DNA from 2 places in the Paenibacillus sp. FSL W8-0194 genome. Region 1 is predicted to be linked to the other one. Evidence: predicted binding sites of a transcription regulator. Region 1 holds the regulator's gene; the other holds the start of a gene.

What was found. The regulator LexA, encoded in region 1, represses DNA repair genes until DNA is damaged. The targets are predictions, from matches to a motif close to CGAACATATGTTCG.
Positions count from the first base shown of each region.
Region 2: recA (recombinase RecA) is a predicted target of LexA. The motif match lies at 6,144-6,157, and genes of this name have one in related genera.

Region 1 covers NZ_CP150205.1:2,380,443-2,396,692, reverse strand. The annotation lists gene metH (methionine synthase) at 1-1,800, opposite strand, end outside; gene MKY58_RS10700 (acireductone dioxygenase) at 1,970-2,512, shown strand; gene MKY58_RS10695 (FixH family protein) at 2,617-3,030, opposite strand; gene MKY58_RS10690 (HAD family hydrolase) at 3,263-4,066, opposite strand; gene MKY58_RS10685 (hypothetical protein) at 4,098-4,643, opposite strand; gene MKY58_RS10680 (DUF896 domain-containing protein) at 4,678-4,872, opposite strand; gene MKY58_RS10675 (LysM peptidoglycan-binding domain-containing protein) at 4,974-5,354, opposite strand; gene lexA (transcriptional repressor LexA) at 5,548-6,174, shown strand; gene MKY58_RS10665 (serine hydrolase domain-containing protein) at 6,241-7,272, opposite strand; gene MKY58_RS10660 (response regulator) at 7,483-8,676, opposite strand; gene MKY58_RS10655 (histidine kinase) at 8,654-10,468, opposite strand; gene MKY58_RS10650 (carbohydrate ABC transporter permease) at 10,556-11,434, opposite strand; gene MKY58_RS10645 (sugar ABC transporter permease) at 11,449-12,339, opposite strand; gene MKY58_RS10640 (extracellular solute-binding protein) at 12,428-13,771, opposite strand; gene MKY58_RS10635 (hypothetical protein) at 13,941-14,114, opposite strand; gene MKY58_RS10630 (hypothetical protein) at 14,291-14,464, opposite strand; gene nhaC (Na+/H+ antiporter NhaC) at 14,684-16,069, opposite strand.
Region 2 covers NZ_CP150205.1:3,707,954-3,724,203, forward strand. The annotation lists gene MKY58_RS16710 (dipeptidase) at 1-899, opposite strand, end outside; gene MKY58_RS16715 (stage V sporulation protein S) at 1,050-1,310, opposite strand; gene MKY58_RS16720 (TIGR00282 family metallophosphoesterase) at 1,469-2,263, opposite strand; gene rny (ribonuclease Y) at 2,350-3,897, opposite strand; gene MKY58_RS16730 (RecX family transcriptional regulator) at 4,172-4,867, opposite strand; gene recA (recombinase RecA) at 5,013-6,074, opposite strand; gene MKY58_RS16740 (competence/damage-inducible protein A) at 6,317-7,570, opposite strand; gene pgsA (CDP-diacylglycerol--glycerol-3-phosphate 3-phosphatidyltransferase) at 7,745-8,332, opposite strand; gene MKY58_RS16750 (YajQ family cyclic di-GMP-binding protein) at 8,528-9,019, opposite strand; gene MKY58_RS16755 (hypothetical protein) at 9,196-9,366, opposite strand; gene MKY58_RS16760 (RodZ domain-containing protein) at 9,465-10,595, opposite strand; gene MKY58_RS16765 (DUF3388 domain-containing protein) at 10,624-11,412, opposite strand; gene MKY58_RS16770 (DUF3243 domain-containing protein) at 11,647-11,898, opposite strand; gene fabG (3-oxoacyl-ACP reductase FabG) at 12,009-12,782, opposite strand; gene MKY58_RS16780 (pitrilysin family protein) at 12,782-14,062, opposite strand; gene MKY58_RS16785 (pitrilysin family protein) at 14,066-15,346, opposite strand; gene sleB (spore cortex-lytic enzyme) at 15,480-16,250, opposite strand, start outside.

The DNA of each region.
Region 1 (16,250 bases):
CTCGTCGTTCGTGTCGTAAATCAACGCCTCCGCCAGCTTGCGTTCCTCCTCCGGAATCGAAGCGTAGCGCTCCAGCTTTTCGGTATTGACGATCGCGTAATCAAGTCCCGCTTTCGTGCATTCGTACAGGAATACCGAATTCAGCACCTCGCGCCCGGCCTCGGGCAGGCCGAAGGATACGTTGCTGATGCCGAGGATGGTATGGCATTCCGGCATGGCTTGTTTGATCAAACGGATGCCTTCGATCGTTTCCCTGGCGGAGCCGATATATTGCTCGTCCCCCGTGCCGACCGGAAAGACAAGCGTATCGAAAATGATGTCCTCCGGGGCAAGCTTGTATTTATTCACGAGAAGATCATAGGATCTTTGGGCGACTTTAAGCTTGTCGTCGCGATGTATCGCTTGTCCGCTTTCGTCAATGGTGCCGACGACGACGGCCGCGCCGTATTTATGGATCAGCGGCGTCACCTTTTCGAATTTTTCTTCACCATCTTCAAGGTTAATGGAGTTAATGATCGATTTGCCCTGCGAATATTTCAAGGCAAGGTCGATGACCTCGGCATCGGTCGTATCGATCATCAGCGGCACTTTGACCTTCTTCACGACCAGCTCCAGGAATTTTTTCATGTCGATCGCTTCGTCGCGGTCCGGGTCCTGCACGCATACGTCGATGACATGCGCCCCGTTTTTCACTTGCGCGCGGGCGATTTCTGACGCTTCTTCGAACTTGCCCTCGACGATCAGCCGCTTGAATTTGCGCGAGCCGAGTACGTTGGTTCTTTCCCCTACCATGTAAGGGCGGTTATCCTGTTCGATGTAGACCGGTTCGATGCCGGAAATCGCTGGGGCATGGGTCCCCGCAAGCGGCCGCGGCTCGTACTTGCCCATCGCTTCGGACATGGCGCGGATATGCTCCGGCGTCGTGCCGCAGCATCCGCCGGCGATGTTTAACCAGCCGTTTTTCGCGAAGTCTTCCATTTTGCGCGCCAAAGAATCCGGGGATTCATGATAGTTCCCGTTTTCGTCCGGCAGCCCGGCGTTCGGATAGCAGCTGATCGCCGTTTTGGCCATGGAGGACAAAGAGCGGATATGATCCCGCATAAATTCCGGGCCTGTGGCACAGTTAAGCCCGACGGATATCGGGTTTAAATGTTCAAGCGAAATATAAAAGGCTTCGATGTTCTGCCCCGCCAGCGTCGTGCCCATCGGTTCGATCGTGCCTGAAATCATCACCGGCAGCGTCGTGCCGCTGCTTTCAAACGCTTGGCGGATACCGATGCTTCCGGCTTTCACGTTCAGCGTATCCTGGCTCGTTTCAAGAAGCAGCGCGTCAACGCGGCCCTCGATTAAAGCCAGTGCCTGCTCTTTGTAGCTGGCGACCAGCTCGTCGAACGTCACGCCGCCCGTAACCGACAATGTTTTGGTCGTCGGTCCCATGGCTCCGACCACGTATCTGGGCTTGTCCGGCGTGCTGAATTTATCCGCCGCCCGGCGGGCGATTTCCGCCGCCTTTACATTGATTTCGCTTGCTTTCTCCGGTATATCGTATTCCGCCAGCACAACGGACGTTGCGCCGAAGGTATTGGTTTCGATTAAATCGGCCCCTGCTTCCAGATATTTTTCATGGATCTCTTCGATGACGTCCGGACGCGTCAGCACAAGCATCTCGTTACAGCCTTCGAGTTCTTCTCCTCCAAAATCCTGGGGACCGAGCTGGACCTGCTGGATCATCGTGCCCATGGCACCGTCGAGTATTAATATTCGGTCTTTCATGATTTCCTGCAAGCTAGGTCTGTTCATGTATTTTCCCCCTCGCGAAACGTTAAATCTTAGTTTAGCAGAATACCTATATTTAGAAAAGTGCCAAAACGGCGGTACGGCGACGGCTGGAACGGAAGAAACGCATCGACAAAAAATGGCGGCTTCGTTATAATATAAATTAAACCAAGTGGAAAAGAGGGGAAAGGCAATGGCTGAAATCGTAATTCGTAATACGAATGAAAGAATCACCGGTGACGATAATGTTCGTGAATTCTTAAACAAACAAAACGTATTGTTCGAGAAATGGGACGCTTCCAAGATGCCCGCCGAGCTTCGTAATAATTTTCAATTAACCGACGAGCAAAAAAACGAAATTTTGAAGGTGTACGACGAAGAAATCCGCGATTTGGCGGCACGCCGCGGTTACCAAATCTGGGACGTGATCACGCTGTCGGACGCGACGCCGAATCTGGAGGATCTGCTCAACAAATTCGAAGAGGTACATACCCATACGGAGGATGAAATCCGCGCCATCGTCGGCGGCAAAGGCATCTTCGTCATCAAAGGCAGCGACGATATCGGATATTTTAACGTGGAACTCGAAGCCGGCGACGTCATTTCCGTTCCCGAAAACACCAACCATTTCTTTACGCTGATGGATAACCGCCAAATCATCGCCGTACGTCTCTTCATCGAAAAAAACGGCTGGGTCGCTTATCCCGTCGAAGATCCGAGTTTCCAAAAAGCCTAAACGGAGATTGGAAGTCAGGCCTTCCTCCCGTTCATGATATACATGCAACGAACCCCGCTCCTTGTTGTCCAAGGGACGGGGTTCGTTTTTACTTTCTTATTCCGTTACTCGCTTACGGTCAAACTTTTGGTCGGCATCGTATGCTGCGGTCCGTAGGTTACATGAGAGGTGATTTTATAGGTTCCCGCGCCGTCGAACGTTTTTTCGAGCACGTATTTTCCGTCCCCCGCATTTTCGGCAGGCACTTTCTCGTGCACGCTGCTGTCGCCGTCTTTTATGATTTCGATTTCGACTTCATCCGCTTTATCCACTTTTTGATCCTTCTGCGTAACCAACACTTCAATTGAAACCTTTTCCCCGACTTTTGCCTGCTCCGGATTCAAAGTTAAATCGACCTTTAACGGTTCCATCATGCCTTCATCCATGTTCATGCCGTCATGTCCGCCGCTGCCGCCGCAGCCTGCCAAAGCAAAAACGACAAGCAAGATGATGCTTATGAAAACATATTTCTTTTTCAAATTCCTGCCACTCCCTTACGTCAATCTGCAGATATGTAGGCTTTTTGACCGCACTTCATTTATTATACATGCTTTTCAGGCTTCCAAAACGGCGGGTTGATCACAAATTGATGACAATATTAGCAATGTGCTGGGGCGATCCCGCAATAAGAACATGAAAAAAGCCTGCGCATGCGGCAGAACCGCAAACGGCAGACTTTTAATTAACATATCGCATTTAATGCTTGGCCGGTTAAACTTGCTGCTTCATAGACTCCAAAATACCGTGCAGCTCGGACAAATGCTTGATTTCATAATGCGGCTGGATGTTCGAATGATACGGCCTGCCGTTACGGTTGATCCAAACCGTCGTTAACCCGGCGGCCAGTCCGCCTTTAATGTCCGTCGAAAGTTTGTCGCCTACCATAACGGCTTCATCCGGGGTTACGCCCAGGCGGGAGAGCGCATGCTCAAAAATGGTAGGATCCGGCTTGCCTTTGCCGAAGTTGCCCGAAATGACGACTTGGTCGAAATAAGGGACCAGCTCCGGTACGCCATCCAGTTTTTCCTGCTGCAATCCCGGGCAGCCGTTCGTCAGCAACAGAAGCTTATAGTTCCCTTTCAGCTCTTGCAGCACTTGGAACGTTTCTTCATACACATGGGGGCGGGAGCGTCTTTCCATCCCGAATTGTCGGGCAAGTTCTTCGGCCAGCTGCGCGTCTTCCACACCCAGCTCGGCGAGGCCGCGGCGCCAAGATTCCTTCCGGTATTCAGGGACGATTTCGGCCATCCGTTGAAACTCGGGCTGCTTCCCTACGGTAAATTCCCCCCATAATGCTTCAAACGGGTTAATGCCGATCATGGCGGTAAAAGCATACGTGTCGTACGACTCGTACAAAGCCCGCGCCTCTTTGCGGACAGCCGCTTCAAGCGCCTCCGCGTCGACCCCGGTTTTGGCGGCGGCCGTTTCGCAGGTCGCTTGGAAGGATTCCTTCACGCTGCGCTCATCCCACAACAACGTATCGTCCAAATCAAAAAAAACGGCGGTAACTCCCATCTTCCCATCCCTCTCCCAACGTTAATCTGTACTATTGTTTTTCAAACGGAATATTAAAAGAGGCGGCAAAACGCTCAAGACGTTCTGCCATGGCTTCGGTATCGTAGCGGTTGATCAAACGGGTAAACACCCAATTGCCGCCCTTTATTTCCTTGCCCTTTTTCCCCTTCGTTCCTTTCATTTCGATCACGATCGAACCGGATCCTGCTTTGATTTTGGCGATTTGGTCCGCCGTCAAACGCCGGTCGCGATTGAACTTGATCGTGGAAAGCGTATTTTTGTCCACTTTAAGAAACGGGCGGCGCAAAAAAATCATAATCGCCAGCAAAACGTACAATCCGACCACGATCCAATTCAAGGAGGTGTTCATCGCCGCCTGCTGGCTCGTCATTCCGAGCAAAAGGTAAATGACGGCAAGCGCTACCAGCGTGATGGGAAGAACAAAGTTCCGCCCTTTGAAGACGTCGGCCGTGGCGGAGCCGTTCGAGGAATACAGCGAAGGTTTCCCCTGTTTTTTACGCTGCTTGTTTAGTTGAGCCGAGTTTTTCTGAACCATTCTTTCCCAAGATCGGGACATCGTGTTTCCCCCTTAACCATGATGTTCTGTATTTTTATTTGCGCTTTCCGTCATTGCGGTCTTCTACCCATTCGATCGAATCCAACTGGGCCCTGAAGTTCCGACGGACGTTTTGAAGATATCTCTCGCGCAATTTCGCACGTTCTTCGGTTTCTTCCTTGGTCAGGCCAGTCTCTTTGTCTTTGCGCGCAAGCTCATTAATGCGCTGAACTAAGCTGTCGATATCCATACATGACTCCTCCAATAATCAATTCATACCTAACTTTGCCATGAGAAAAAGAGCTTGTCAAGGCGTGAACCTTACCAAGCTCTTAGGCATAAAAACGAAGTCTAATATATAGGAAGAGAAAGGACATCTCCGGCTTGAATGCCGCTGGATTTCAGATGGTTCGTCTTCTTAATGATCTGAATGTATGCGCGGGTATCCATGTCCTTCGGTTTATGATCCCGGGCGATTTGCCATAACGTGTCCCCTTGGGACACAACGATTTGTTCCATTTGCACCTCGTCTTGAGGGGAACCGGCAAATACGCGTACCATGCCTGTACACCCTGCCGTCATAATTATGACGATCAGCAGAAGCTTCACCATCTGGCGCCGCGTGAACATGGCCTGGAAAGCGTGAAGCTGTTCTTTTAGTTTCCCGCCGTTGCGGTCTCCCCCGGAAATTTCATGATTATATATGCTTTGATATGTACTGTATTTTAACATGTTAACCGTTCCTCCAAACATTTGTTCTTGTATGAGAACAATATAACACGAACACATGTTTTGTTCAATAGTTTTTTCGAACAATTGTTCTCCATTAAGGAAAAATCATGTTCCCGTTTTAGAACTTGTGTTTGTACGAACGGCAGTTCTATGTTATACTTTTACCAAACGTTACTAATGGGGTTGATGGGGAATGTCGAAGATATCTAGCCGGCAGCAAGCGATATTGGAATTTATAAGAAACGAAGTCCGGGCCAAAGGTTATCCTCCTTCCGTCCGCGAGATCGGCGAAGCCGTCGGACTGGCTTCCAGCTCGACGGTGCACGGCCATCTGGACAGACTGGAGAAAAAGGGATTGATCCGCAGGGACCCAACGAAACCTCGCGCCATTGAGATTTTGGGCCAGGAAGAATCCGAAAGCAGCAACCTGTTCACGCAAACGATCGCGCGGGTTCCCGTGGTAGGTAAGGTTACGGCCGGCGTACCGATTACCGCTACGGAAAATATCGAGGATTATTTCCCTCTGCCCCAGCATTTTGTCGGGGACGAGAAAGTCTTTATGCTATCGGTCGTAGGGGACAGCATGATCGAGGCGGGCATTCACAACGGCGACTACGTCATCGTCCGCCAGCAGCAGACCGCTGATAACGGAGATATCGTCGTTGCCATGACGGACGAAGACGAAGCTACCGTAAAAACGTTCTATAAAGAAAAGGATCATATCCGTCTGCAGCCGGAGAATCCGTCTTACGAGCCGCTGCGCTTGAATCACGTGACCATTCTCGGCAAGGTCGTCGGTTTGTTCCGCGACATTCATTGATCCGTGTTGGCCTCGCCAATGGACAAGCCCTTGTTCTTCCAGGAGAACAAGGGCTTTCTATTTGGGTTAGCCGAATTTCTCCTGCTGCCACATCGTTGTGATATATCCGAGGAGGCTCTCGGCTTGATGCACGCCCGGATCCGCGTTCATCATGCATACCGCCCCTATGCCTTTCTCGGGATAAACGGTCATCATACATTGGAAACCGCTGCCCCACCCGAGCGAGGTAATCTCCAGCTTCCCGCCATGGCACTCCATGAATACGCCCAGCCCGGCCCACTTAAAACCGTTCTGCGGTGTAAACATTTCCTTTGCGGTCTTTGGGGAAATCCCCAATATCCCCTTCCCCTGCAGCGAAGCCATCAGCTCGGCGGCCAACATCGCGAGGTCCGTCGGTGTCGTCCAAAGCCCGGCAGCCGCAGCATACGGATAAATCGGATAGGGGCTGGCCAACCGGTCGCCATATCGGTTATGTCCGGCGGCAGATCCCGCGCGAATGTCGGATTCGTCCATGACGAAACGGCTGTTTTTCATCCCCAGCGGTTCAAATATCTTTCTCCGTATCAGCTTTTCGAACGGCTCCCCCGTCGCATCTTCAATCAGCAGCTGCATGACGCAAAATCCCGTATCCGAATAGATGAACCGGCTTCCCGGCTCGGCGACCAGTAAAGCAGGCTCCTGCCTATAAACCGTTAATCCTGTTAACAATTCCGCCATGGACGGAGCTTTGCGGTCCCTGGCCAACGTCGGAAAGCTTCCATCGGGATCGGAAAAGCCGGCTTGATGGCCAAGAAGCCTGCGCAGCGTGACGCGGCCGGAACGGAATTGCGGATGCTCCGGAATCTTCCACGATATCAGGCGCCGATTCGCTTCTTCATCCAATTGAAGGACGCATTCCTCTACCAGAACAAGCGCTAAAACGCTTGCCGCAAATTTGCTGATGGAACATGCGTTAAACATCGTATCCATCCGGACCGGTTCCGTCTCCCCCGCCGCAAGCTTTCCCCAGGTCTCCCGATGGCTGATCAAACCATCCTCAATGAATGCGATGCTTAACCCGGGAATTCCCTCCCTATCCATCCGTTCGCTGACGCTCATTGGATCCACTGTTTCCCTTCCCCCCCCTCCCCAACCAAAGTAACAATACATCAATTATAGAACATTTGTTCCCTTTTGGCAATAAGCAACCTAGCGAGCATCTCCTAACATCGCCCAAAACCGGACTTTCCTAGGCAAGAAACGCAAAGAACCGTGCCAGTCGAACTGGCACGGCCCAAGGCGGATATCGAGGCGCATCCTTTTTCCCTTCTACGGACAAGCTCGGTTCAGCCCGTCCTCCTCCCATCCCCGCTGCCGGTATTCCGTCGGCGTCATGTTCGTCCGCTTGCGGAAAACCTGCGTAAAGTGTTTGACGTCCTGGTAACCGACCTTTTCGGCGATGTCGATCAGCTTCAGCTGCGTATGCTTCAGCAGTTCCATCGCTTTTTCCATCCGCAGCGAAATGACGTACTCCTTGAACCCGCTTCCGGTTTTTTGCTTGAACACTTGGCTGAAGTATGCCGGGTTCAAAAAGACGACGGAGGCGACCTTTTCCAGCGTCACGTCGGTATTGTAGTTCGCACGGATATATTGGAGGGCTACTTCGACCGCCCGGTTTCCGCCCGGGGCGTAATATTCGAATTCGAGCGTTCCGGACTGCCGCCCCATCCCCCGGATCGCCGCCGGGATGCTGTTAAAGTCGCGGATTTCTTCGGACAGCCCGACTTGGAACGGCACCTTGACGTATTTTTTCAGATGCAGCCGCAGCTCGTCGCTCAAGCGCTTTGCCCCGTCCGGCGAATCCGGCGTCACGAGGCCCAGCAGGCTTTTGCCGTCGAGGCTGGTGACGAACCCTTTTCCGTGGCGTTCGATCAGCTCGGTCAGCACGTTTTCGACGATAAAATGCTCGAGATGTACAGCGTCGTCGCTTTCCATTTTGACCAGCACCAAATAAAAGCGGGGGTACCGCTCCACGAACGGGGCGATGTCCAAGTTCCCGATGTCGAGTCCCGTCGCCCAGCGCTGGAATACCGCTTCACGCAAAAACTTCAGGTTGCTCCGGAGCAGCCGCGTTTCCTGCTCCAGCTCGGCGTCCCGCTCCACTTCCTCGCCGAGCCGCCCGATCATCGAAATCAGCGCCTCCTTGCCGATCGGCTTAAGCATATAATCCTTGGCCCCGAGCCTGACCGCTTCTTTGGCGTAAGCAAATTCGGAATACGCGGAGATGATTACCCATTTCACGTGCGGATAATTGCTCCGGGACACCTGCATCAATTCGAGTCCGGTCATGCCCGGCATCAAAATATCCGTGAGCACCACGTCGATCTGGCCGCCCCGGAGAATTTGCGCCGCTTCGTCCGGATTTTCCGCCAATTGCACGCCGTGGCCGGGAAACGCTTTGCGGATCGTCCGCTTGATCCCCTCCCGGATCACGCTTTCATCATCCACCACCAATATGTTCATCTTCGTCCTCCCCTTCGGCCGGAATCGGTATGGCAACGGTCACCGTCGTTCCTTGCAGCGGCTCGCTTTCGATGCTCAAACCGTATGGTCCGCCGAACATCATCACCAGGCGGTCGTGTACGTTCCGCAGCCCGATGCCGCGTCTTCTTCCGGGCGAATCCGCATCCGGCGACCGCTGATGTTTGGCGTGCATCGTCTCTTTTACCCGCTCCAGCGTCTCGGCATCCATGCCCATTCCGTTGTCCTCGATTTTGATCAGCAGCTTGTTCCCTTCCTTTTCCGTGCGCACGTTCAGCACGCCCATGCCTTCCTTCGGCTCCAAACCGTATTTGACCGCGTTTTCGATGATCGGCTGAATCGTCATTTTCGGAAGCGGCGCGTCCAGCCAGGCTGCGTTCGCGTCAATGTTCGTTTGCAGCCTTCCGCCGAGCCGCGTTTCGATGATCGTCAAGTAATGGCCGATTTGCTCTAATTCGCGCCCCAGCGTGGTTCGCGCCGCTTCTTCCCAATTGCTGCTGTACCTGAACATTTGCGAAAGCGACAGAACCACCCTGCTCAGCCGTTCGTTTTCCTGCTCGTCCAGCATCCAATAGATCATGTCGAGCGTGTTGTAGAGGAAATGCGGATTCACCTGGGCCTGCAGCGCTTGCAGCTGCGCGTTTTTTTCGCTGACGGTCGAAATTTTGATCGTTTCGATCAGCTCGTCCATCCGGTGCACCATCCGGTTGAACGACGAGACCAGGCTGTTGATTTCGTCGAAGGAATCCACGTTGACCGAACCGCTGAAATTTCCCATCTCGACCTTTTTCATCTCCCGGATCAAAAGCTTGAGCGGAGACGCGATATTGCGGGAGACGATCGAAGCCAGCACCGTCGATAAAATGATCAGCGCCAGCACGACAACCACCAAAACTTTCGTCGTCCGATATACTTCCGCCTGGATGTCCTGTTTCGGCGTCAGGCCGTAAATCGTCCACCCGGCCATCGTCGTGTTGGCGGCGACGATCAGCTCCTTGGACGTGCCGTCAACGAAGATATTATCTTCCGGCGACGGCTGCGGCAGCCGGTCCAGCTCCGGGCGTTTGGCTCCTTTTCGTTCGGAGGAGGCGATGATTTTTTTCGCTTCGTCCAAAATGTAGACCTGCGTTCCGGGGCTGATGCTCACGTTAGACAGCGCTTCCATCATCGGAGACGGGTTCGTTTCGATCATCAACATTCCGATCTCTTTATGGTTATCCAAATCGTACAGCTTGCGCCCGAACACGAACGCCTGCTTTTCCGCCTGCAGCGTGTTGATCGGCGAACCGGGGTATAACCCGAGCCAGACCATGTTGCCCGAGGATGCTTCGAGCTTTTTATACCATTCGGTTTGGGCGTAGTTGTTGTCGATGACCCCGGCAAACTGCCTTTCGTAGCTGTACACCTTGCCGTCGGGCGATAATATGTGGATGCCCAGCACATCGTCCCGCGAATAGTAGGCCGCCCCGATAATGTTCGTGATGGTGCGTTCGTTCATGATTTCCGCCGCCGGATCGTCCGGCTTTTCCTGCAGCAGGCGGGTAAGCTCGTAGTTGCTGTTCAGCGATTTGGACAAGCTGTTATAGCCCTGCAGCATCAAGTTGAACAGCCCCGCGGTCTGGGAGATGTTTTTTTCGGCGATGTCGCCCACCTTGGCGTGAATGATCGATAACGTTCGATTGTAATACAGCATGCTCATCAATATCAGGATTCCCGTCATGCATCCCATAAAAAGCAGGAACAAGCGGCTGCGTATGGATCGGAAGCGTCTCACGTACCTCGGCTTCCCCCTTTCAAAGCATCGGCTTTTCGTGTCCATTTTAGCATATGCGCCGCTTGTTCCGCCCGATTTTTTGGCCCTTTATCCCTTGACGGCGCCTGCCACCATGCCTTCGGTGATTTTATCGGATAACAAGAAATAGATCAGGATGACCGGCAGCGCGCCGAGCACGAGAAAAGCACCGATCGCGCCGTAATTGACCGAATATTGGCTGACGAAGCTGTTCACGCCGAACGGCAGCGTTTTGAGCTTTTCCGACGAAATGAACGTAGCCGCCAAAATGTATTCATTCCAAATGTTGATGAACGTCAAAATGCAAACCGTCATGACGGGCGGAACGGACACCGGCAATATGATGCTGCGGAAAATGCGCCAGATGCTGGCCCCGTCGATCACGGCCGACTCTTCGATTTCATGCGGAATGGTTTTCATGAACCCGCTCAAAATAAACACCGCGATCGGCATCGAAAACGCGACATAAGGCAGGATCAGCGACAAATGCGTGTTCAGCACGTGCATGTTTTTGAAAATGATCATGAGCGGCAGCAGCGTGGCCTGCATCGGGATCATCATCCCGATCAGGAACAGCAGCATAACCCCTTGCCCGTATCGCCAGCGGAATCGGCTGATCGCATACGCGCACAGGGAGCTCAGCAAAATGACCGCAGCCATCGTCACCGACGTGACGAATAAGCTGTTCAGCAAATATCGAAAATAATTCCCTTCGAGCGCCGCGCTATAGTTGCTCCATTGCGGAGCGTGCGGCAGGGCGAAAAAGCTGCCCGACAAAATTTCTTCGTTCGTTTTCAGCGAATACAGCACAAGCCATAGCAGCGGATATACCTGCGTGACCACCAATATGGACAAAAACAGGATGACGATCGTTTTCGCAGCGGAAAACCGTCCGCGGCGGGCAGCGGCCGCCGGCTTGTTCAACGTAACGGCAGAGCTCGTATTCATGGCGTTTTCCTCCTTTACGAAAAGCGTTTCTCCAGCTTGTTGAATATCAGATTGATCAGGAAGGTGGCCGCAAGGCATAGCACGACCAAACATGCCGCAATCGAGCTGCCGTACCCGTATTTCATGGACAGGAAGGACATGTTGTACATATGGGTCGAAATGACGTCAGTTGCGTGCGCGGGTCCGCCGCCCGTCATCACCATCACCATGTCAAAAGCCTGCAGCGAGCCGATAAACGCCAGCACGATCGAGATTTTGAAGATCGGAATGATGTTCGGAAACGTGATGTATCGGTCGGCGGCAAACCCATCGGCGCCATCGATCCGCGCTGCCTCATAGATTTCTTCAGGAACGTTTAATATCCCCGTATACTGGATCAGCGTGTGGTAACCCAAGTACTGCCAGAGCGCCACGAAATACAGCGAATACATCGCAACCGACGGGTCGGTAAGCCATTCATGCGTCCATGATCCTAGGCCGACCGCTTCCAGCACCTGGTTCAGCATGCCCCCCATCGACGCGGGATTGTAAATCGTTTTCCACAGCTGGCCGACGACAACGACCGACAGAATGACGGGCAAAAAGTAACTCGACACGAGAAAATTCGGTCTGCGGATATACCGTTTGAGCAAAATGGCCACAAGCAGCGCAATCGGGATTTCCGCCATCGAAAACACGGCAAACAGCAGCGTTCTCCGTACGGACGGCCAAAATACCGGATCATGGAAAAACAGGTTTTTGAAATTTTCGAACCCGACGAACCTGGACTCCCCGATGCCGTTCCAATCCAGCAGACCGCTGTACATGGAGACGAGGATCGGCACGAATACGATGCCTGCGTATAGGATCAAGCAAGGCAGCACAAACGCGGCAATCGTCCAGCGGGAGACTTTGAGCACGTTCATGGGAACCCCTCCTTTTTCTGGCTGGTCTAGTGAAGCAGAAGGGAACGGCATGCCGCCTTTCGCACGCGTTCCCTCCATTACATCAAGCTTATTTGTTGTTGGCTTCGAATGCCGACTGATGTTCCTTCGCGACTTCGGCCGAATCCTTTTTCTGTACGAACAGGTTTTGGATGCTGGCAAGATGAGCTTGCGCCGTTCCCGGGTTCATCGTGTTGTCGAACGCCAGATCCCCGCCCTTCACGTCTTTGAACAGATTCAGCACCTCCATCGCCATGTCGGAGTATCCGGCCGCCTTGAAATCGCCGTCCACTTTTTGTCCGATTCCCACTGCGCCTTTGGCTTCGAACGCTTCTTTCGGGAAGTTCAGCATAAACCAGTTCAGGAACGCCTTCGTTTCATCCAGATGTTTACTGTCCGCGGAGATCGCAAACGCGCTACCCGGCGCCAGCATGAACTCGTCCGGGTTGCCTTTGCCGTTGATCGTCGGGAACTTGAACACGCCGACTTTTCCGTTGACGGAAGACGTTTCGATGCCTCCCGTCGCCCACGTGCCCATAAAGTACATGGCCGCTTTGCCGGTCTTGAACAGGTTTTCGCCTGCGTTGTAGTCGAAAGACGTGACGCCTTCCTGGAAGGCTCCGGCCTGGATGAGGTTTTGGAACGCGTCGACCGCTTCCTTGAATGCCGGATCTTCGAACGTTTTCTTTTTATCGAGCACGTCCTTCAGGAAGCCCGGGCCGTTGTTGGTCCGAAGCAGCATGTTCATGAACAGGAACGATCCCGTCCAGGTGTCTTTTTCGCCGATCGCCATCGGTTGGATGCCCTTGGATTTCAGCGTTTTGACGACATCAACCATTTCTTCGAACGTCGTCGGCACCTTAACCCCGCCTTTTTCGAAAAGCTCCTTGTTGTAGTACACCACGCCGATGTTGTTGCCGTCCGGCACGGCATAGGTATGGCCGTCAAAGCTGTACCAATCGAGAAGCCCGTCCTGGAACGTGCCCCGGAGTCCGTTTTGGTCCAGCATGTCGTCCAGCGGCGCGAGCAGCTTCGCTTCCACGAACGGCTGCATTTGCGCGGCCGGGTTGACCACGGTAATGTCCGGCACCTCTTTGGACGCCGCTTGCGTTTTCAGCTTCAGCTTTTGCTGATCGGTGTTCAGGGAATCGAGCTCGATTTTGATGTTCGGATGCTCCGATTCGTATTGCTTCACCAGCTTGTTCATCAATTTGTTTTTCGGATCGGTCGGATCCGGATAAATGTTTTGGAACGTGATCGTTACGTTTTTCTCTTTCACCGTGCCGGCCTTGTCGCCGCCGGTTCCCGCTCCCGACGAAGCGCTTCCTTCATCGGCTTTGCCTCCGCATGCCGCCAAACTGAAGACTAACGCGCCTGCCATCGCCAAGCTTAGCCATTTCGACATTTTCGCCATTGCTTATTCCCCTTTTTGTTTGGTATGAACCCATTATGCAGGGAAACGGCAAAGATCGGGAGGTGAGAAATTCAGGTTTTAGGTTTGTTTTCTATAGATATCGCTTATAAAAAAAAGAAAATCCCCCCAAGCCGGGAGGACTCACTCAGTTGTTATATGCAGCCGCAGGTTAGACCGACACGAATTGCAGAACGCCAAGCAAAATCAATAAAATAAATACGCCGTAAATGATGTACAACACGATCCGCAGCCCTTTCGAACCCTTCCGCGTTTCGCGGAGTTGATCCTCAAGTTCGGCTACCCGTTCTTCCAACGCCAGCAAACGTTCGTCTTGACCGTTCATGTCCGGTGCTCCTTCCCAATATCTAAGATCTCGAATATGTTTCTACCAGATTACATAATATGGGTGATTTTGTAAATCAAAAAAAGCATGGCATGCCAAGATGATGACGCCGATCCGCATCCGCCAACAAAATAAAAAGCACGCATCAGTTCCACCTGTGCGCGCTTTCCTGTTGGTTATTTTTCTTCGAGTTCGTCCGGAACGTCGTATTTATTGATATGCGAGGTCATGGCCGCGACGGCATCGTCGACATTCGTTGTGGCAGGCTCGCGTCCGACGACGTCGTCGGTTTGGTCGTGAAAATTCAAACGGTCCGCTTCGGCCTCTTTATATTTATTGCTTTTCAGCATAAGCGCTCCCCCTCCCTTCTGCATCCTGTGATATGGATCGACCTCCCCATAAGGGCAGGAATCGTTTTTTACTATGCTCTAAGGTTCCTCACCTTATGTGTGCGGACCGACAATAATGCCTGGAGCCCCCCGGTTCATCCGCCACGGGTGCCGCAATTGCAAAGCAAAAAGGCCTTGCCCCTAATCCATTAGGCGGCAAGACCGAGCGTAGACGTTATATTAAGCAGACCATGTGTTTGGGCCAAGCGCGTTCTTTTGCAGCTTCGGTATAAGCGCATATCCGAACGTAATGAGGGGGCTTACCCACAGCAAGACGGCGTACGGAACGTATTCCGGCACCGGAACCCCGAGGGCAGCCGCAAAAAAAGCGCCGCTGACGCCCCAGGGAACAAGCGGATTCACGAGCGTACCGCAATCTTCGAGGGTTCGGGACAGCGTTTTTGCGGGCAGTTTTCTGCGGTTATATTCGTCCTTAAACATTTGACCCGGCAAAAGAATGGACAAATATTGCTCGCCCGTCATGGCGTTTACCGCAATCGAGGACGCTCCCGTCATCAAAACGATGCTGCTGCCGCGTTTTAAAGGCTGAACGGCCTTTTGGAAAAAAGCTTCGATGACGCCGCAATGCTGCAGCAATCCGCCCAGCGACAGCGCGATCAGGATCAGCGAGACGGACCACATCATCGACTGCAAACCTCCCCGGTTTACGATCGATGCGACCGTTTCGTTGGCGCTGGCCGTTTGATAGCCGCTTTGCATGACCTGAAACCATACGTCGATTGCCGTCTCGCGTTGAACGACAGCCGTCACCAGCAGACCCGTCGCGATGCCGACGATCAGCGTAGGGAGAATCGGCATCCGTTTGATCGAGCAGGCAATGACGGCAATCGGCGACAGCAACGTAAGCCAATGAATGCGAAACCCATCCTGCAGCGCAAACTTGATTTGCTCGATGGACGATAAATCGACCGTGCCGGAGCTTGGCGCGAACAAGAAAAATATCGTCGTGACGATGAGCGCCGGCACCGTCGTGTAGAGCATGTTGCGGATGTGCGTATAGATGGGAATGCCGGCCACGGCCGGGGCAAAATTCGTCGTATCGGATAGCGGCGACATTTTATCCCCGAAGCAAGCCCCGCAGATGACCGCTCCCGCGGCCAACGCCGGGGAAACTCCCGTCGTCGCGGCAATCCCCATAAAGGCGACGCCGACGGTGCTGACGGTCGTAAACGAGCTTCCGGTAAACATCGACACGACGATGGTGACGTATAACGCGCTCACCGCAAATAAATGCGGTTTGATATAATCCATGCCGTAATATAAGATCGTCGGCACCGTCCCGCTCATCATCCATACGGCAATCAAAATGCCGATCAGCGAAAGAATGAGAATCGGCATAATGGCCGTTTGAATGCCTTGAAGGATGGAAGCTTCAAGCTTCTTCCAAGGAATGCCGAACAGCCGCAACAAAGCTGCGGTCCCGACCGTTGCGGCGAGCAGCGGAAGATGCGGCTCCGCTTTGAGCAGAAAAATCGAGATGAACAATAGCGCAAGAATGAATGCAATAATCAAAATGCTTTTCGAAAAAGTGAGCTGTCGGTCCATGAAGATGATACTCCTTGTACATAATTGTCGCAGACAGGGAAATTGCATGACGTCTCCGTCCGCTTTGTTTGATCCGTAATCAAGTCCTTCTTTGCTTTTATGCTTTTTGGCTTTTTTGCATTGAAGCACAGGGGAACAATATATACCAAAACCACGGCCGAGTCAATGTTATGAACATGCA
Region 2 (16,250 bases), 1.3 Mb from region 1:
GGGTACTTTCCGGGATGCTCAAGCCCCTCGATCCACGAGTCGATCCCGTCGAAATCGGACCCGAACATCAGGTGGTCATCCCCTCCAAGCGCGCAAATATGCTCGATATGGCGCAGCAGCTCCACCGGTTTGACGGCCCCTTCGCCGCCATCGCGCACGAACCACGGCACAAAGGTCAAACCGATCCGCCCGTTCATGGCGATGATCGCCCGAATCTGGTCATCGTTCAAATTCCGCGGATGCGCACAGACGGCTTTGGCGTTGGAATGGGAAGCGATAAAGGGACGTGCGGTCCGTTCCGCGAGCTCCCAGAATCCGGTTTCGGACAAATGCGAGACATCCAGGAGGAGTCCCGTTTCATTGGCCAATTCAATCAGCTTTTTGCCTTTTTCCGTAAATCCGCCGTTCCTTTGCTCAAGCACGCCGTCCGCCGCCCAATTGGCGTAATTCCAGGTGATGCCGAGAAAACGGACCCCAAGCTCATAACACATCCGGACATAATACAGGTTGCCTTCGAAGCCGTCGGCGCCTTCCACCGACAACAGTCCCCACGGAAGGTGACGGGACCCGCCCGATGCCGCCGTTTTGATCGTTCGGCCAAGCTCCTCCGCGTCCTCCTTCCATTTTAACCACCGGACGCCTTCCCCGGTCCGCATCACTCTCGTTTTAAACGCGTCGATCTGATCCAAAATGAATTCATAACGCGGAATTCCCCAGCTCTCGGGCAAATACATGGCAAAACATTGCAGCATGACTTCCCCTTCCAGCATCCGGTCATACGTTACGTCAAGCTGAGCCCCGTCTTTAAAAGACAATCCGTAGTCCTCTCTCATTTTGCTCAGTACGTCGCAATGAAAATCAATCACCGGAAAAGTCACTTTTGTTAACTCCCTTCTCATGCCTCGCAAGGTCATCTTTTTTCCAAAATGCAAAAAAACCTGTCTATCCCATATAAACTGAATGCCAGCCACGGACGTCGGCTCCTAAATCCCCGGCTTCATTCAGCTTATATCAATAAACAGGTTTCAACAACGTATCGGCGACCGGATTCATCTCGGTTCCACGATGAGCTTTATCGCGGTCCGGTCTTCCCCGTCGATCACGATATCCGTAAAAGCTGGAATGCAGATCAAATCAACACCGCTTGGCGCGACGAATCCCCGGGCGATGGCAACCGCTTTAATGGCTTGGTTTAGCGCCCCCGCTCCGATTGCCTGCAGTTCAGCAGCACCACGTTCACGAAGCACGCCAGCTAGAGCACCGGCAACAGAATTTGGATTGGACTTTGCTGAAACTTTTAATACTTCCATGGTAAGAACCTCCCCTGGGAATGTTGATGGTTAGCTTCCACATAATAGATGTTATTCGTGAGCGGGAAAATAATTCCTTCTTTTTGTCAATTTCCCCTTCAAAAACACATCGATAGTCTCAGGCATCCCATTTCCCATTTCCTAGAGGCTGGTTTGGTTCAGCTCATGATCCATTCGTCTTCGAGCAGCCGGATTTTTTCCATCTTTTTGGCTTTTCCCGTGGAATCGTCAAGCTGCACGAACAGCCCGTGGAACTGCCATTTTCCTTTATCCACCTCAAAGCGGACCGGCAGCTGGGTCTTGAATTTGCGCAAAACAGCTTCCCGCTCCATGCCGAGTATGCCGTCTTTCGGGCCCACCATGCCGGCGTCTGTCAAATAGGCCGTGCCTCCGGGCAAAATCGTATCGTCATTGCTTTGCACATGCGTGTGCGTGCCGACGACAATCGAAGCGCGACCGTCCAGGTGCCATCCCATCGCGATTTTCTCCGACGTCGCTTCGGCGTGAAAATCAACCAGGATGCATTTATGTTTTTTGCGCAGTTGATCGATGATTTCATCGCTTGTACGGAACGGGCAGTCGATCGCCGGCAAAAACGTCCGGCCCTGCAGGTTGACGATGGCAAGCTCTTTCCCGTTCGCCTTAATGACCGCAGCCCCGCGTCCCGGCGTTCCCGGCGGAAAATTCGCCGGACGGATCATGCGCGGTTCGTCATCGATAAAATCGAAAATGTCCTTGTTGTCCCACGTATGGTTGCCCATCGTGATGCCGTGGACGCCCCATTCGAAAAAATCTTTGGCGATCGACTGGGTAATTCCTCGGCCTGATGCGGCGTTTTCGCCGTTGACGATAATGACATGCGGGTTATATTTCGCTTTCAGGGAAGGCAGCGTATCCTTTAATGCCTTTCTGCCCACGCTTCCGACGATGTCCCCTATAAATAAAACGTTAATAACGTTCCCCTCCTTAAGTACAGACCTCCAAACGGGCCTAAAAAGATGAAAAGTGGCCTCTAACGCGGCCACTTTTCCATACATCATTATTTTGCGTATTCAACCGCCCGGGTCTCGCGAATAACGGTAACTTTAATATGCCCCGGATAGTCCAGTTCATTTTCGATCGTTTTCGTGATGTCCCGTGCTAAGCGGAATGCTTCCGCATCATCGATTTTCTCAGGCTGCACCATGACGCGAACCTCGCGTCCGGCTTGAATCGCAAACGATTTTTCGACGCCCTCGAAGGATTCGGAAATTTCCTCCAGCTTCTCCAGACGTTTAATATACGTTTCAAGCGTTTCGCGACGCGCTCCCGGTCTCGCCGCGGAAAGTGCATCCGCCGCGCCGACCAGCATCGCGATGACGGAAGTTGCCTCCACGTCCCCGTGATGGGATGCGATACTGTTGATAACCACCGGATGTTCTTTGTATTTCTTCGCTAGTTCCACGCCGATTTCAACGTGCGATCCTTCCACTTCATGATCCAGCGCTTTTCCGATGTCATGCAACAATCCGGCACGTTTGGCAAGCACGATGTCTTCCCCAAGCTCTCCGGCCATCAGTCCCGTGAGGTAAGCAACCTCCATGGAGTGCTTCAGCACGTTTTGACCGTAGCTGGTACGGAATTTGAGACGGCCCAAAATTTTGATCAAATCCGGATGCAGTCCGTGAACTCCCACCTCGAAGGTCGCCTGTTCGCCGTATTCGCGAATCCGTTCGTCGACCTCTTTGCGTGATTTTTCCACCATTTCTTCGATCCGGGCCGGATGAATTCGGCCATCCGACACGAGTTTTTCCAAGGCAGTGCGCGCAATTTCTCTGCGGATCGGATCGAATCCGGAAAGAATGACGGCTTCAGGCGTATCATCAATAATGAGATCAATACCGGTAAGGGTTTCCAGTGCCCGGATGTTCCGGCCTTCCCGACCGATAATCCGGCCTTTCATTTCCTCGTTAGGCAATGTCACGACAGATACAGTTGTTTCCGCGACATGGTCGGCAGCGCAGCGTTGGATGGCAAGAGTCACGATTTCGCGCGCCTTCTTGTCCGCTTCCTCCTTGGCCTGCTGCTCGATCTCCTTGATCATTTGTGCGGTTTCATGCCTTACTTCCTGTTCCACGTTGTTCAAAATAATGCTTCTGGCATCTTCCATCGTAAGATTGGAGATCCGCTCCAACTCAGCGACCTGAGTTTTATAAATCAAATCAATCTGCTGCTGAGTTTCTTCGATGCGCTTCTCTTTGTTAGCCACTTGTTCTTCTTTGCGTTCCAGCGATTCAATCTTTTTATCCAGCGACTCTTCTTTCTGCAACAATCGTCTTTCTTGCCGTTGAATTTCATTTCGACGCTCACGAGTGTCTTTTTCAGCTTCGGTACGGATTTTGTGGACTTCGTCCTTCGCCTCCAGTACCGTTTCTTTTTTCAGTGCTTCAGCTTCTTTCTTCGCATTTTCGATGATTTGCATCGCAGCATGCTCAGCACTTGAAATTTTAGCTTCTGCAAGAGATTTGCGAATAAAATATCCAATCACGAACCCCAAGAACAATCCGGCAACAACGAGAATGATCCAAAGCCATAGATAAGGCATAATTTCACCTCCTCGTTGGTTCCTCCAAGGTATTCCTTGGGATTTTCTTCAGTTGTCCATTCAACATGTTTCATCATTACACTAATCGCAAATCAACGATTCTAATCTCCCGCAAAAACGGGCATTATCCATATGAATTAGCGTTGCTGAATCTGACAGAAACGAGCCTTTTTTGGAAGGAAAAAGGGTTCTTTTCTATACAAGATTCATATTCATTTTAGTATTTGTGAAAAGATATTGTCAAGAGAGAGGCTTTCATAATATGTTAACATTTGCCTTAATCGAACGCAAAAGGCTCTTCGTTCTCGTCGGCTTCCCCGTCTTCGCGGACCAATTCATTGATCACCTTGCGAACGAGTTCCCCCGAGAATCCCCTGCGCATTAAAAAAGCGCCTGTTTTTCGCTTCTTGTCCATGCATTCGCCGCGGGTCTGCCTCCATTTTTTTCTCCCGACGGCCAGGCAGCTTTCGAACTCCTGCTCTTCGCTGACCTCAGCCAACGCTTCGCTGATCAGAAGGCTGTCGACGCCCTTCTGGCGAAGCTCCTGCTTCACCCAGGCCCTTCCCTTCCTCTGGCTTGAAATGCGCTGCTCGGCCCACTGCTTGGCGTACAGCTCGTCATTAATCAGGCCTTCCCGCTCCAGCCTGTCGAGGGCTTGCTCCGTAACAGCTTGCCCGAAATCCTTCTGCCGCAACCGCTCCGCCAATTCCTTTTTCGTCCGCTGCTTCCGTTCCAAGTATTTTAGCGCCTGGACGTACGCCCGCTGCTTTTCGTTCGCCAGCACGATCTCTTCAAGCTCCTGCTTCGTAAAGATGCTGCCCTTCAGCATCCGGTATTTGATCATCGTGTCTTCATGGATGAGCAGCATGTATTCGCCGAATGAGACTTGGTATTGTCCCCTTTGCTTGGGATGCCGCTCCACCGCGGTGATGACCAAATCCACGCCGTCCGGAAAAAGGCTGATATCCGCCATATCCTGCTGCTCCTGCCGGTACGGCCGATCTTGCCGGTTCCGTATGTCTTCCTGCACGTTCGCTTCCTCCTGCCCTGTTTCGCAATCAAAGAAAAGGCGCTCTGGACGAATCGCCAGGGCGCCTTGGATTGAAGTCAAACTTTATTTATTCAAGCTCTAACAATTCCTGCTCTTCCAGCTGCTCTGCTTCCAGCTCGGTCGCTGATGGAGAAGGCACCACCGTCGTCAGATTGCTTGCTTCCCGAATCTTCTGCTCGATGGTATCGCAAATTTGCGTATTTTCCTTCAAAAACTGCTTCGCATTTTCGCGGCCTTGGCCCAGGCGCTCCCCTTCGAAGGAATACCATGCACCGCTCTTGTTGACGATATCCAATTCCGTGCCGATATCGATGATGCTTCCTTCCTTGGAAATGCCTTCACCGTACATGATGTCGATCTCCGCCTGTTTGAATGGAGGCGCCACCTTGTTCTTGACCACCTTGATCCGGGTACGGTTCCCGACCACGTCATTGCCCATCTTGATGCTTTCTACGCGGCGAACGTCGAGGCGCACCGAAGAGTAGAACTTGAGGGCTCGTCCGCCTGGAGTCGTTTCGGGGTTGCCGAACATGACGCCGACTTTCTCGCGCAACTGGTTAATAAAGATGGCAATCGTCTTCGATTTGGCGATCGCGCCGGACAGCTTGCGCAACGCCTGCGACATCAGGCGGGCCTGCAGGCCGACGTGGGAATCGCCCATCTCGCCTTCGATCTCGGCCTTAGGAACAAGCGCAGCAACCGAGTCTACGACGATAATGTCTACCGCTCCGCTGCGGACGAGCGCTTCGGCGATTTCCAGCGCTTGCTCGCCCGTATCCGGCTGGGATAACAAAAGCTCGTCAATATTTACGCCCAACTTGCTAGCGTAAAGCGGATCCAAAGCATGTTCCGCATCAATAAACGCGGCTTGTCCGCCAGCCTTTTGAACTTCGGCGATGGCATGCAAAGCCACCGTCGTTTTACCGGAAGATTCCGGACCGTATACTTCAATGACGCGGCCTCTTGGAAGTCCGCCGATACCTAATGCTATATCCAAAGCCAGGGAACCGCTGGGAACGACTTCCACCTGCATGTGGGTCGATTCGCCCAATTTCATAATGGACCCTTTACCGAATTGTTTCTCTATCTGACGAAGCGCGATTTCAAGCGCAGCACGACGATCTGACAATAAACTCACATCCTTCACCGTTTATATTGATATCATACCTTGTTTTGGAACGTTTGCCAAGCATTTTTTCGAACATACATTCGTTTTTTTTTTGTTTTCGGCCCATTTCTCCTTTCGGCTGGAAGCCGCGGCCCGGAAAAGAAAAGAACCGCAGCAAATCCTTATTTGCACGGTTCTTCCGTATGCTCGTATTATACCTCTTTTGAACGCCGAAGCACAACTGCCCTTCGAAGGGGAAGGCCTCACTTGGAAATTAATCTCAGCCAGAGCCGGTAAAGCAGCGTCTTGACCGAACGGCCCCGGACGCTCTCCCGGTTGCCGCCCAGCCGCAGTTCAAACACCTCGGTATCTTTCCCCCGCTCCGCAAGGCCGACGTATACCAGGCCGGCAGGTTTGCCTTCGGAATCGCCCGGTCCGGCAACCCCCGTGACCGACAGCCCGAAATCGCTGCCTGTGATCGTCCGCACCTGGTCGGCAAGGGCTTCCGCCACTTCGCGGCTGACCGCCCCCGGAGCCTGATCCCCTTCGAGCAGAGAACGCGGCACACCGAGAAGCTTCTCTTTCATCTCGTTGGAATAACATATGAATCCGCCGAGAAACATCGCCGAGCTGCCCGGGATCGCCGTGATGCTCTCCATCAGCAACCCGCCCGTGCAGCTTTCGGCCGCGCTGAGCGTCAACCCGCGCTCCGACATGATCTCCACGATCTTTTGTTCGATCGGCATGTCCGTGTTTGCGTATATATGCCCCGGAAGGCGCTCTTGAATTTTGGCTTCCATCGCCTCCAGCTTTTTCTCCGCCTCGGCCTCGCTTGCCGCCTTCGTTGAAATCCGCACCGAAACCTCGCCTTCCTTGGCGTAAGGGGCGATGGTCGGATCGCTCTGGGCCTGGATCAGATCAAGCAGCTTATCCTCCAGCAGCGATTCGCCGATGCCGGCAAACTTCAGCATCCTGGAATAAATCGGCATTTCATCCGTCAACGCATGCCGCTGCAGCCATGGTTTCGCCTGCCGGTCGAACATCGGCTTCATTTCTTTTGGCGGACCCGGGAGAACGATGTAAAATTTGCCGTCCTGGGCGATGGCCACTCCGACCGCCAAACCGGTTTCGTTCGGAAGCGGCGTGCTCCCTTCGATGACGAGCGCCTGGCGGCGGTTGTTTTCCGTCATGTCCCGGCCGCGGCTGACGAAAAATTCCTCCACCTGCTCCATCGCCGCAGCATCGATATGCAATTCGCGCCCCAGCACGGCTGCAAGCGCATCTTTGGTAAGGTCATCCTGGGTTGGTCCGATCCCGCCGGTCAGAAGCAGAATGTCCGCCCGCTCCGAAGCCAGCTCGATGGCATGCTGCAGACGCCCCATGTTGTCGCCGACGACCGTTTGGAAATAAACGTCGATCCCCATGGCCGCAAGCTCCCGGGATAAATACTGCGCGTTCGTATTCAAGATTTGTCCCAGCAGCAGTTCAGTTCCTACCGCGATAATTTCCGCTTTCATGCTGTCACTCCTCCTAGAAATCGGCGCATCCAAGACGCCCCGCTTAAAAAAATTTGGCACGATACGGCGAATGTGCCGTATAAAAAAGATATATCCTTCTCCGGGCAACCAGAAACAGCGGAAGTTCTTTCCGTCTGATGAAAGAAAAAGCAATAGGATTGAACCTATTGCCGTTTACGCATTGGATAGCCGAAGCAGATGTTTGTTTTTGACGAAATAATCGATACCCGAATAAATCGTGATCAACGCAGCCGCCCAAGTGGCGATCGTGTCCAGCGGAATGCCGATCAGTTCAAATGGGAAGTTGTTGATGAGCATCAGGATAATGGCAACGATTTGAACAACCGTCTTCGCTTTTCCCCATTTGCTCGCGGCTACGACCGATCCGTCCAAAAGCGCGATCTGGCGCAGCCCGGTCACCGCGAACTCGCGGCTGATGATGACGACCGCAATCCACGAATCGCATTTCCCCATCTCGACGAGGGAGATCAGCACCGCTGCCACAAGGAGTTTATCCGCCAAAGGGTCAAGCAGCTTACCCAGATTCGTAACCATGTTGTTCTTCCGCGCCAAATAACCGTCTATACCGTCCGTGCTGGCCGCCAAAACGAAAATGAATGCAGCGACAAGCTGATTCAAGGGCAGCTCGTAAGAATTCCAGACCAATGGTTTAGGATAGAAGCTGAAATCCACCAAAAGAAACACCATCATGATCGGAATCAAACAAATTCTTGCAATGGTAATACGGTTGGGCAAATTCAATGTGCACCCTCCCCGGATCAAGCAAACTTGATGAATGAATTCAAATGATCGGCACCGAGGTACCGGAAACAGCTATGTAAAAACATCCACATGCACTTCTCCCCAAGTATAATATAACGTTTTATTCCCTGTCAAAAGCCTGAGGGGAGCGCCTTTCGGGGGAACCAACCCCCGGCGCGTTGCCTGCCTGGGAAGTTATTTGAAGTTCGTGAACTGCAAATCAAGCGGAAGATCCGCCTTGCGCAAAAGCTGCATGACAGCCTGCAGATCGTCCTTGCTTTTCCCCGTCACGCGGATTTGGTCGCCTTGGATTTGGCTTTTGACCTTCAGCTTGGAATCGCGGATGAGCACGTTGATTTTTTTGGCGTTCTCCTGGTCGATTCCCTGTTTCAAGCCGATGCGCTGGCGGACCGTCCCCATCGAAGCCGGTTCAATTTTGCCGTAATCCACGTTTTTCAGGGATAGGCCCCGTTTGATCATTTTCGACTGCAAAATGTCAATGACCGACTTGAGCTTGTATTCATCGTCCGAAACGATGACGAGCGCGTCCTTTTCCAGCTTCAGGCTGCTTTTGCTGCCTTTAAAGTCAAAGCGGGTTTCGATTTCTCGTTCCGCCTGGTTGATGGCATTGTTCATTTCCTGCAAATCGAACTTGGAAACGATATCGAATGAATTTTCGGAAGCCATTGCTACACGTCCTTTCTTAAAACTTCATGTCATATTATATGAAAATGTTGCGGACAAGTCTAATGTATTTATGCGAATCTTTGCCGGGCGGCGGATAACACCCCGCCAACATCCCGCGGTCAAATACCAAAAAGACATTCCTTCCGGGGTGCGCCCGAAAGAAATGTCTCCTGCGGCTATGCCTTGTCGCGGTCAGGGACCGGTTGTCTGAACATGTTGAGAATCCCCAGCACGACCCATGCCAGTCCAAAACCCAATATGCCGTACCCCCAAGCGTTGGGAGTCAAATAGTACCCGAGGAGGCTGACAATAACGCCAATACCGGTTACGATCCAGCTGATTGCCATCGTTCCTGCACCTCTTTCATGGGAGATATGAACTTTATGCCAATAGTTCTATTGTCTCCGCGAGGATACGGGCTTATTCGTTTTGAAAGCGGTTCGGATCAATCGTTGCCGGACGCGGAATTCGAATCGCCGCCGTCCGCCGCATTGCCGCTGTCGGCGTTGCCGGTATTGCTGCCGGAAGACTGGTCTCCGGTCGTATTCACGGTGCCGGAATCCACGAGATTCAGCAATATGCGGGATACCGATTTGCCGTCGGTGACCGTCTGCCCGCCCACCGTGATCGTCGTTGCCGGCGAATAGCCGGATTTGATGTACAGGCCTGCCGAATCAAGCGTGAACGACATGGCGTCGCCGCTTTTCGTTTTGCCGAAAGAAAGCTTCTCCCCATGGATGTTTTGGCCTTTGTAGACCTCCACCCAGCTTTCGCCCGACGCTTTGATTTCGACCGTCACCGGAGTTCCGGCAGGAGCGGCCACTTTAAAGATGGTGTCCTTGCCTCTCTTCCGATCCTTTTCAACCGTGACGGCCTGATTTCCCGGAGGGGCAACCGTACCGTTGTCGGTCGTCGTGCCGCCGTTGTCCGTCGTGGCATTGCCGTTATCGGTCGACGTATTGCCGTTATCGGTCGTCGTTCCCGTCCCGTTGTCCGGCGGCGTCGTCTGCTGATTGCCTCCGGCCGTTCCTCCGCCGGTTTCGTTTTGGCCTTTCGCGGTGTTATCTTTGTTTTCACCCGCTTTGTCCTGACCGGCCGGCGGCGTCGTGGTCGTATTGGCGGCCTCGTTTTTCGATGGATCCTGCTGGTTTTGGGTCACCTTGGCCGGATCGACGCCGTTGGACTTCGGATGGGTTGCGCTGCTGGCGTACCAATAGATCACGACGATGATCAAAATCGGAAAAATCCACATCAGCGTCGTGGAAAGCCATTTGACGTTGCGCTCCGATGAACGGCTACTGCTCCGTTTCTGGATCACCGGCTCCATGACCGGTTCGGGTTCGGCCGGCGCCTCCTGCTTATGTCCCTCCAGCAGCAGATCCGGATCCAAGCCCACCGTTTCCGCGTATGTTTTAATGAAGGCCCTCACGTAAAAGCTCCCGGGCAACACCTTATAATCCCCTGCTTCGATGGCCTCCAAATATCTTTTTCTAATTTTCGTCATTTCCTGCACGTCGTCCAGACTCATTCCCTTTTGCAGTCTGGCTTCTCTCAATTGCTGTCCAAGTTCGGACATGCCATCACCTCCTCATCCAAATATAGGTTTATATGTCGTCATTATAAGAACTGGTGAATGTATCGTATATGATTTCCTCGTTCGGATTGTTGCGCAATTCAACGATAATGTCGAAATCGTCGTACGTATATTCGGATTCCTGCACAAAAACATCCGGATGCTCGATCACTTTCGTGCTTGGCATCCGCATAATGTTTTGCAGCAGATTATAATGGCGTTCGTTCGAACGGATCGTGCTGACGATGCCGTCGATGATAAACACGTTGGCCGGATTCATCTCGTCTTCGGAAAGCTGGCTTCGGACCGTCTGCCGGAGCAGCGTCGACGATACGAACGTCCACCGCTTCATGGCGCATACGCTGCCCGCGATGATCGACTCGGTTTTGCCGACGCGCGGCATGCCCCGCAGGCCGATGACCTGATTGCCGCTCCTTTTAAATAATTCACCCAAAAAATCGACGAGTAATCCGAGTTCGTCCCGGGTAAACCGAAACGTTTTGCGGTCATCGGAATCCCGGTCGATGTACCGTCCGTGCCGGACGGCGAGAATGTCGACCAATTTGGGCTCGCGCAGCGCGCAAACCGTAATGTTGTCCACTTTTTTTAGCATCGCCCCCATGAGGCGGATCTTTTCTTCGTCATCGGTTTCAAGCAGCATGCCCCGGGTTTTACCCTCCACGCCGTTGATCGTCAATATGTTTACCTCCAGCATTCCCAGCAGGGACGCGATATCCCCGAGCAGGCCCGGACGGTTTTTATGTATGCGGTATTCCATGTACCACTGTTTCGGTTGTTTCGTTTGATTCTCTTCCACCATGACACCCCATCTGAGCTTTTCCCGCACATTTCGACAAATTCAACTCAAGCCTCGGCCGCTTCCGATCATGCTGCTTCCATGCCGTAATGTCGGGTCACGTTAATGATATATAAAATGCTTGTGAAAAACAAGTTCAATACTGTAACCATTAGAGAAAAAGCCCCCTTACGGGGGCTTCTCGGTGGCAAGGATTCAGATGAGCGATGGTTTGCGTCAAAGCACCCTTCAAACCGATCAGACGTTTTTCTTCGCCAGTTTGATCATCAAGCGCGCAATCGTGCGCCGTTCCTCTTTGTTGCCGACTTCCCATAACTCTTTAAGAGCGCGGTTCGAAGAGTTTTGGGGATCAACTTTCGCATCCAGAAAATCACCGATTTCATACGCAAGGTTGGCGATCGTTTCTTCGCTCATTCCCATCTTTTCGGCTTGGATGACGCGTTCGCCCAGAAACTTTTTCCAGGTATCAAAATTTTTGATTACGGTCATTGATAAGTCCTCCCTTAGCTATGGCGCATGAGATTTAAAATCAACAGTTGTAATATAACCTCAAGAACCATTGCCTATGCAGGGAAGTACGCCATTGGCCGTTAACAGCTTCAGGTAATCCAGCCCCCGTTAGGACTGATCACTTGGCCGTTGATATAACCGGATTCCGGCAGCGCCAGGAAATAGACAAGGGACGAAATTTCATCCGGGGTGGCCAGTCGTCCTGCCGGAATTTCCTCCTCGAGCATCCGCTTCTCTTCCGGGTCCAAATGCCCCAGCATCTCCGTGTTCACCGCGCCGGGCGCGACCGCGTTGACGGTCACTCCCGAAGGCGCAAGCTCTTTGGCCAATGCCTTGGTAAACGCGTTGATGCCTCCTTTGGTCGTGGAATACAGCACTTCGCAGGAGGCCCCGGAAATGCCCCATACCGAAGACATGTTGATGATCCGCCCGTAACGCTGCGAAACCATGTGCGGCATAAACGCCTGCGTGCACAAAAACAATCCTTTCAAATTGACGGCCATGACTTCGTCCCACTGCTCCTCCGTCACGTCCGCAAGCATGCCGTAATGCGAAATGCCGGCGTTGTTGATCAAAATGTCGGGCATCAGCCCGTGGCTTTCCAGCTTATCCTTCATGCGCGAGATCTGGCCTTTGTCCCTGAGGTCCGCCGAAACCGTCAACACTTTGGCGCCGTGCTGCATGCAGCGGCGGGCAACGTCATTGGCCGCTTCATGCGAAGCGCCGTAATGGATGACGACGTTCATCCCCACCTGCGCAAACCGTTCGGCGATGGCCGCTCCGATCCCTCGGCTTGCGCCCGTGACCAGCACCGTCGTGTCGCCGAGCGCTTTGGCCAAGCTCTCCTCTCCCCGACTTTCCATTAAGGATTCACCACGATCGATACCGCCATCTGATTCCAATCCACGTGTTCCTTCAGGCGGTCGTTGACTTCCTGCAGCGTAATGGACTCATACACTTGGACGACGGAGAAAAAATCGCTGCCGCGGAACTGGTAGCGGGTAAATTCATGGGCGATGTTTTCCGGCGAATTGAGCATGCGGAGATATCCGCCGATTTTCTTTTTGCGGGCCCGTTCGAAATCCGATTCCTTAAACCCGTTTTTCAGCACGTTGTCCACTTCCTCGCGGACTCTCGCCAGCAATTTGTCCGGATCCGGCGTGTCACCGCCGACCGCGGAAAATGCATACTGAGGCGAGCTGTTGTACTCATGCGAAAAGCTGTCCGAAATGAGCTCCTCGTCATACAGCTTTTGATATAGCTCCGTGCTTGTGCCAAACAGCAAATCGAGCATCAGCTTCGTCGTCAAATCGCGGCGGAGCAGCTCGCCTCCGGTAAAGCCGACCGTCTTTTCCTTGAAGCCGAACAGGCATTTCGGCATGGATACCGCCAGTTTGGCGACGCGGCGTTTTTCCGCGACCTCCACTTTTTCCGGCTCGAAAATGCGTTCGATTTTCCCCTGCGGTTTGTAATCCTTAGCCGCCTGATTGGCCCGAACCAGCTCGAACACTTCCTTCGGATCAACGCCGCCTACGACGAACAGCAGCATGTTGCTCGGATGGTAAAAAGCATTGTAGCATGTATAAAGCGTTTCTTTCGTAATGGTGCTGATCGATTCCACCGTGCCGGCGATGTCGATATGGACCGGATGGATCTGATACATCGCTTCGATCAGGCCGAAATAGACGCGCCAGTCCGCGTTATCGAGGTACATGTTGATCTCTTGGCCGATGATGCCCTTTTCCTTCTCCACGTTTTGGTCCGTAAAATAAGGATGCTGCACGAAATTGATCAGCGTCTCGAGATTCGTCTTGACGTTTTCGGTGGCGGAAAAAAGATATACCGTCTGGTCAAAGCTTGTGAACGCGTTGGCGGATGCCCCGTTGGAAGCGAAGGTGGCAAAAATGTCCCCCTCCGGCTCCTCGAACATTTTATGCTCCAGGAAGTGGGCGATGCCGTCGGGCACGGAAACCTCTTCCTGTCCTTCCACGCGGAAATGGTTGTCGACCGAGCCGTATTTGGTCGCAAACGTGGCGTATGTTTTTTGGAATCCGGGTTTGGGCAGCACGTACACGTGAAGCCCGTTGTCCATCACTTCCTTGTACAGCGTCTCCTGCAAGTTGTCGAACTGAAGTTTTTCCACCGTTTATTCCTCCTTCTGGCCTTTCAGGAAATAGATCGTATCCAGCTCAAAGGTTTCCGCGGCCGCCTTCACGTCTTCGATCCGGATCGCTTCCACCTGCTGCAGCAGCTCGGCGCGCGACCGATCCTTGCCGGAAAATTGGCGGTTGAAATCGTAGGCGATCATCTCGAAGGCGGAATCGTCGATCTCCAGCAGAAGGTTGCGGATCATCGCTTTGGTTTGGGACATTTCCAATTCGGTGATTTTGCCTGCGCGCATATCTTCCAGCTGCATTTTAATGATCTCCAGCGCCTTTTCGTAATTTTGAATCTCGATGCCGGACTGGATGGTTCCGATGCCTTTGTGCCCGTCATAACGGGAGGACGCATAATACGCCAGGCTCTCTTTTTCCCGGACGTTCATAAACAGCTTGGAGTGCGGGTACCCGCCCAAAATCCCGTTGTACATCAGCGCGGCGGCGTATTGGTCGTCGGCGTATGTAACGGATGTGCGGAGCCCCATGTTCAGTTTGCCTTGGCTGACTTCCATTTTCTCGACGACCGTGCGGACTTCGTCGGCTTTGCGGACCGACTTCTCCTGTTTATAGGACGCCTCGGCCGCGGCGCTCAAATCGAAATGTTTGCCGATCAGCTTTTCGACCTCTTCAAGCGACGTGTCTCCCACGACATACAGATCCAAGCTGGCGTGATCCAGCCATTGGCGGTACGCATCGTAAAGGCTTTGCGGCGTAATGCCTTCCAAATCCTTGCGTTGTCCGAGCGGATGGAGACGGTAAGGCTCGTTCCGGCACATTTCTTCGATACAGCGTTCCGACGCGTACCGGATTTTGTCGTTGACGATCGCTTCCATCTTTTTCCGCACGTTTTCTTTCTCGGCCTGCACGTAGCTGCTGCGGAAACGCCCTTCTTCCAGCACGGGGCGCGTCACCACTTCCCCCAGAAAAGCGAAGGAGGCTTCCAGCAGGCTTTCCTGGCTTTTCACGAACGAATCGTTGATCGTGTCCATGCGGAACTGGACGATCTGATAATTTCCTCTTTTATATACGTCAAAACCGAAACCGGCACCGTACATTTGCTCCAGCTGTTCGCGGATTTGCCGCGTTTCCGGGTAGGAAGCGGTTCCCCGTCTCAGCACGAACGGAGTCAAGGCCGTTCCCGTTACCGTCTCCTCCGCAAGCGGGATTCCCGCGTAAAGCGAGATGGCGAACGTTTTAAAGCGTTTCGACGGCAAAACGTGAATCCGCATTCTGCCTGCGTTTCCATGTTGGAATGCTGTTTTATTCAAGGTCCAAAACTCCTTTAGCCATGAATTTGTCTGTCGATACGAATATGAATATGTTCCATTCTATACCATCCCAAAGTGAAGAAGCAACCGAAGACAAACCCTCCGGTTGCTGTTTTCTGGGCGGCAAAACGGCCTACATGCAGAAGATATGTTGTCCGATGGTTTTAACCTGCGGACGGGACCAGATCCACTTCGAGGTCGCTGTCTTCGGGTTGAAATAATACAGGCATCCCCCCGTCGGATCCCATCCGTTCAAGGCCTGCTGGACGGCTTTGCGCGCCACTTCGTTCGGTGTGAGCCAAATTTGTCCGTCGGCTACCGCCGTAAACGCGCCGGGCTGGAAGATGACACCGTGCACGGTATTCGGGAAGCTCGGAGACTTCACGCGGTTCAAAATGACCGCCGCGACCGCCACTTGCCCTTCGAAAGGTTCGCCGCGGGATTCGCCGTACACCGCGTTGGCCATGATCTTCAGGTCGTTTTCGGACAATCCCATCGTGTTGGCGGAAGCGAGAGGTTCGGATTTGTTGGCGCCGGTGTCGTTTGCGGGCGCTTGGCTCTTACCGGCAGCGGATTCGGACGGTCTCCAATCTTTCGTCGCGTTGTACAGCTTCAGCTTCGTTTTGGCGCCGACCGTGCCGTCGACCTCCATGCCGAATTCGGATTGGAACCATTTGACGGATTTTAACGTCGCCCAGCCGAACTGGCCGTCGATGTTGCCGTTATAGAAACCGAGAAATTTCAAGCGTCCCTGCAGTTCGTAAATATCCTGGCCGGAGGATCCGTATTTCAGCACCGTCGTTCCGAACGTAGGTACCGCCTCTTCGGAAACGGGTTTCGTTTTATCGGATGCGGCCCGGTCCCCCATCAGAGGCTGCGCCCCGGCAATAACCGCCGCTGACAA